Pontibacter akesuensis: one gene and its partner. The protein of the gene in region 1 interacts with the protein of each later gene in a pairwise test. Links are inferred from orthologs where the notes say so. Each region holds a gene or a part of one and is shown in the gene's direction. Other genes may lie near its edges.

Region 1 (2,836 bases):
TCTCTTTCAGGTACTTTGATGTGCCGGAAACCGTGCCGCCGGTACCCACGCCTGTGATAAAGTGCGTGATTTTGCCATCTGTCTGATCCCAAAGCTCGGGGCCGGTCGTCTCGTAATGGGCCGCCGCGTTGGAGGTGTTATCGTACTGGTTCGGGTAGAATGAGTTCGGGATTTCCTGGTTCAGGCGCTTAGCCACAGAATAGTAGGAATCCGGGTGGTCAGGCGCCACGTTGGTAGGGCAAACGATCACCTCAGCACCCACGGCACGCAGCACGTCCATTTTCTCCTTGCTCTGCTTATCAGACAAGGTAAAAATGCACTTATACCCTTTGGCAATGGCAGCAAGTGCCAGGCCCATGCCCGTATTACCGGATGTGCCCTCTATGATGGTTCCGCCCGGCTTCAGCAAACCCGCTTTCTCGGCATCCTCAATCATTTTAACAGCCATGCGGTCCTTTACAGAGTTGCCCGGGTTAAAATACTCGACTTTGGCCAGCACTGTAGCCTTTACGCCGTCCGTTACGTTATTCAGCTTAACCAGTGGCGTATTACCCACTGCTTCTATAATATGATTCAGATACTTCATCTGTTTTCTATTTTGGATTTTGGTGCAAATGTAAGGAAAATAACTTTGCCTGTTGTGTTCAACATTGCTTGGCTCTTAGGCCTTGGGCAGTGGGAAGTAAGACAGGCACAGCGGGAAAGGCACAACGGTTTACAGTACAGCTGCACTCCCTTTGCCTGGCCGCCCTGTATAACCCGAAGCATGGGATGCGGGTTCCGGGGCAGCCCTTATATTAGCCGTAACAATTTTTTGTTCAGGCCACAAAAAAGCCTATTTTTGCACAACCTTATACTAGTACCGTCTATACACAACTAAATAAGATACACATGAGTGTTTTAGTAAATAAAGATTCAAAAGTGATCGTACAGGGCTTTACCGGCACTGAGGGATCGTTCCATGCAGAGCAGATGATCGAGTACGGCACGAACGTAGTTGGTGGCGTAACGCCTGGCAAAGGTGGTTCTACTCACCTCGACCGTCCGGTGTTCAACACTGTTGCCGAGGCTGTTGAGAAGGCTGGCGCTAACGTGTCCATCATTTTCGTACCACCTGCTTTCGCTGCTGACGCTATCATGGAAGCCGCTGACGCTGGCATCAAGGTTATCGTGGCGATCACTGAGGGAATCCCTGTGAAGGACATGGTGCAGGCTAAAAACTACCTGAAGAACAAGGAAGTGACCCTGATCGGTCCTAACTGCCCAGGTGTTATCACTCCGGGTGAGGCAAAAGTTGGTATCATGCCAGGTTTCGTGTTCAAGTCAGGTCGTATCGGTATCGTGTCTAAGTCTGGTACCTTGACGTATGAGGCTGCCGACCAGATCGTGAAAGCTGGCTTGGGTATTTCCACTGCCATCGGTATCGGTGGTGACCCGATCATCGGAACGCCAACTAAAAATGCGGTTGAATTGCTGATGAACGACCCGGAGACGGATGCGATTGTAATGATCGGTGAAATTGGCGGTAACTACGAGGCAATGGCTGCACAGTATATCCGCGAAACCGGCAACAAAAAGCCAGTGGTTGGTTTCATCGCTGGCCAAACTGCTCCTGCCGGTCGCCGTATGGGCCACGCTGGTGCTATTGTGGGTGGTGCTGATGATACAGCTGCCGCTAAAATGAAGATCATGCGCGAAAACGGCATCCACGTGGTGGAGTCTCCTGCCGAGATTGGCGACGCGATGGTAAAAGCGCTTCAGGAAGCTGGCATCAACGCATAAGTAGACATATAATTCTGCGCTCGTACTTGGGTATTTATACTTGCAAGTATGCGCTATAAAGTATAAAAAGAGAAAGGCTGCCCCGCAAAGGCAGCCTTTCTCTTTTTATACTTCCTGATATCAGAGCTTTTCGCTTTGCTTTATACTACGCCCACCACCTGCTCTTTTTTGCGTGAGCGGATGTGTTCAGGAATGGAACTTATAATTTCCTGCTTCAGTGCTTCTATGAGCTTGCGCTTCAGGAAGCTGCGGTGCACCACCATGCTTACTTCGCGCAGCGGCTGGGGCTCCTGAAACCCATGCACCAGCTTTAGCTTATCTTCCGCCAAATCCAGTACTGAGAGTTCGGGCAGCAGCGTGAGGCCATGCTGCGTTTCCACGATGCGCTTGAGGGTTTCCAGCGATCCGCTTTTATAGTCGAGGTGGCCTCCCTGGCCATTAGCCATGCTCCCGCCGCGGTTGCAGATATTGAGCACCTGGCTTCGGAAGCAATGTCCTTCGTTCAGCACCCACAGCTCATTCAGATCCAGCTGGTCGGCCGTTATCGCCTTTTGCTGTGCAAGCGGGTGTTTAGAGTTGATATAAGCCACAAAGGCCTCGTAAAACAGCGGCAGCTCCTTGATGGTCTTGTTTTCAAGCGGCGTTACCAGCAGCCCCACGTCCAGCAGCTCATGGTTTAGCTTTTCAACGATCTGGCTGGTCATCAGCTCCTGCACCACCACCCGTACGTGTGGGTTCTTCTCCAGGAAACCTGTAATGAACAGCGGAATCAGGTAAGGGGCCAGCGTAGGAATAACGCCGATGCGCAGCTCACCGCTTAGCTCCTGCTTCTGGTCCTGCACAATCTCCTGTATCTTCCGGCTCTCAGCCAGCACCACCCGCGCCTGCGCAATAATCTCGTGGCCTATCTCAGTGGGCCGTACCGGCACCCTACTTCGGTCAAAGAGCTGCACCCCCATCTCCTCTTCCAGCTTCTGGAGCTGCATGCTTAAGGTGGGCTGCGTGATGTGGCAATGTTCTGCGGCCGTGGCGAAATGGCGGTGCGTATCTACCG
Region 2 (2,930 bases), 660 kb from region 1 along the record:
AACCACAGCTTTAGCGAATGGTAGCACATGCCCAACACCTGCATTATTCTGGAGCGATGCCTAACGGCAAAAAGCTTGGTGAAGCCTACGGTATAAAGCTTGGGGTTTGCAGCAAGGAAAAGTGCTGTTACAATAACGATGAGGAGATCGGCCAGTATACTTAGCGTTGAGGAGAAGATGGTCGTTACCCTTGATAGTAACGCTTGTTGTTTGGGGAGCATCTGGCTCATGTCGTTGGGCACTTTTTCGATAACCTGCTGCCCCCAGCTATAGTCGCTCAACCAGTTTTCTACTTGCGATAACGCCTCCGGAAAACTCGTTTTAAATTCCTTTACCTGACCGCCCACTGTTGGCGCAACCAAATAAATCGCACCTCCAATTATGCCAAAGAAAAGCAACACGGCAAACAACAAAGCAAGGCCATCTTTTAAATGTAACTTTGCCTGCAGCATTTCTGCAATACCACTAAAAAGCACAGCCAGAAGTATACCGGCAAACACAAGCAGGAAGAAATAGCCGTGCCTGCCAAGCATGTAAAATCCTGCAGCAACCAGCAACACAACAGCAGCGGTAAGGGCAACGCGTTTTGAGTAAGTATAGATGTCCGTCATAGTTTACATGTAGGTATTGCTGCCTTGATGGCTATATAGCATAAGTATATTGGTTTACTTTGATTGCTGCATACGCGTTGCAAATAGGCTTATAGCCACCTCAGCACAGCACGTGTGGCAACGGGTGGCTGCCACACGCGTATGAATATTTTAAAAATTCATTACTTGAAATTAAAGCGATAAAGGCGTACTTTCGTGCGTCCAATAAAACTGAAAGCATGAACATACACGAATATCAGGCTAAAGAGATTTTAAAAGGCTATGGCGTACGCATCCAGGAAGGGATCGTGGCTGAGACGCCAGAGCAAGCCGTAGCGGCTGCAAAGAAACTCACCGAAGAGACGGGCACAGGCTGGCACGTAATCAAGGCGCAGATACATGCAGGTGGCCGTGGCAAGGGCGGGGGCGTAAAGCTGGCCAAAAACCTGGAGCAAGTTAAAGACATTGCTGACCAGATTCTAGGCATGACGCTTGTAACGCACCAGACAGGCCCTGAAGGCAAGCTGGTGAACAAAGTACTGGTGGCACAGGATGTTTACTACCCTGGCGATTCAGAGCCGAAAGAATTCTACCTGAGCATTCTGCTGGACCGCGCCAAGGGCCAGAACGTGATCATGGCCTCAACTGAAGGGGGTATGGACATTGAAGAAGTAGCTGAGAAAACACCAGAGAAGATCATCAAAGAGTGGATTGACCCGGCTGTAGGTTTGCAAGGTTTCCAGGCCCGCAAAATCGCTTTCGCGTTTGGTTTGCAGGGTGAAGCTTTCAAGGAGATGGTGAAGTTTGTAACTAACCTTTACAAGGCTTATGTTGAAACCGATTCCTCTATGTTCGAGATCAACCCGGTGCTGAAAACATCTGACAACAAAATACTGGCCGTTGACGCCAAAGTTGACCTGGATGACAACGCACTTTTCCGCCACAAAAACCTGGCTGACCTGCGTGATGTATCAGAGGAAGATCCGTTGGAAGTGGAAGCTGGCGAGTATAACCTGAACTACGTAAAGCTTGACGGTAACGTGGGCTGTATGGTGAACGGTGCTGGTTTGGCCATGGCAACCATGGACATTATCAAGCTTTCCGGTGGCGAGCCTGCCAACTTCCTGGACGTAGGCGGTAGCGCCAACGCGCAGACAGTGGAAGCTGGTTTCCGCATTATTTTGAAAGATCCGAACGTAAAGGCAATCCTGATCAACATTTTCGGCGGTATCGTACGTTGCGACCGTGTGGCAAATGGTGTAGTGGAGGCTTACAAGAACATCGGCGACATCCGTGTTCCGATCATCGTTCGTCTGCAGGGCACGAACGCTGAAGAAGGTGCGCGCATCATTGATGAGTCTGGCTTGAAAGTATACTCAGCTGTAGTGCTGAAAGAAGCTGCCGAGAAAGTGAAGCAGGTGCTTGCCGAGCAAAACGCCTAAATCATTATACTTATAAAACAGAAAGGGCTATCGATTTCGGTAGCCCTTTCTGTTTTAGGTAATTGTGTAGCTGAAGTATAGTTCTCGGCTACCCAACTTAAACTTTTTAGTTGATTAAACCACTTCCAGTTCTACCTCAATGTTTCCGCGTGTTCCGACAGAGTAAGGGCAAATCTGGTGCGCCTCGTCCACCATCTGCCTTGCTTTCTCACCGTCAACGCCTTTCAGGTCCACGCTTAGCTTCACGCCAAGTCCGTAGCCGCCATCATCGTTCTTTAGGAGATCCACGTGTGCCGTTACGGTAGATTCAGGATTAAGGCGCTCTTTATGCTTGCCTGCCACCACGAGCAGTGCGCTTTGGAAGCAAGCAGCATAGCCTGCCGCAAACAATTGCTCCGGGTTCGTTTTTTCATTGTTCCCACCCACTCCCACGGGCAAAGCCAGTTGCATATCAATTATGCCATCATCAGATTTTACCTGCCCTTGGCGGCCTCCTGTTGCAGTTACCACTGCCGTATACACTTTTTCCATAGCTATTTGCTTTTATTGTTTGACTCTCATATAGATACCTAAACTCCATAAGCAGGGGTAAAGTTTTAGAATAAAAGTTTGTGCGACTCCCTCTCAAAAAATCAGCTCGAATGTTTCGTATTCCGCGCATACTTGCTATTTTTGCAATCGTTCTGCACCCGTAGTTCAACTGGATAGAATATCGGATTTCGGCTCCGAGGGTTAGGGGTTCGAATCCTCTCGGGTGCACCACCAAGTATAAAAGCCTTGTAAGCCTACGTTTGCAGGGCTTTTTTTCGATCATCGGGATGTAGCGTAGCCTGGTATCGCGCCAGCATGGGGTGCTGGAGGTCGCAGGTTCGAATCCTGCCATTCCGACAATCAAAAA

Evidence for each region. The genes of interacting proteins can lie anywhere in the genome.
Region 2: the proteins of sucD (region 1) and sucC interact in binary tests that used the Escherichia coli proteins (3 or more experiments, as listed by UniProt). The link is inferred for Pontibacter akesuensis from one-to-one orthologs.

What each region holds. Positions count from the first base shown.
Region 1 is NZ_CP014766.1:1,157,468-1,160,303, forward strand. It holds sucD (succinate--CoA ligase subunit alpha), read left to right. Parts: upstream 1-891; coding sequence 892-1,782; downstream 1,783-2,836. Other genes in the region: A0W33_RS04790 (hydrogen peroxide-inducible genes activator), read right to left, coding at 1,923-2,836. UniProt on the Escherichia coli protein: Succinyl-CoA synthetase functions in the citric acid cycle (TCA), coupling the hydrolysis of succinyl-CoA to the synthesis of either ATP or GTP and thus represents the only step of substrate-level phosphorylation in the TCA.
Region 2 is NZ_CP014766.1:495,128-498,057, forward strand. It holds sucC (ADP-forming succinate--CoA ligase subunit beta), read left to right. Parts: upstream 1-829; coding sequence 830-2,032; downstream 2,033-2,930. Other genes in the region: A0W33_RS01995 (AI-2E family transporter), read right to left, coding at 1-611; A0W33_RS02005 (organic hydroperoxide resistance protein), read right to left, coding at 2,147-2,563. UniProt on the Escherichia coli protein: Succinyl-CoA synthetase functions in the citric acid cycle (TCA), coupling the hydrolysis of succinyl-CoA to the synthesis of either ATP or GTP and thus represents the only step of substrate-level phosphorylation in the TCA.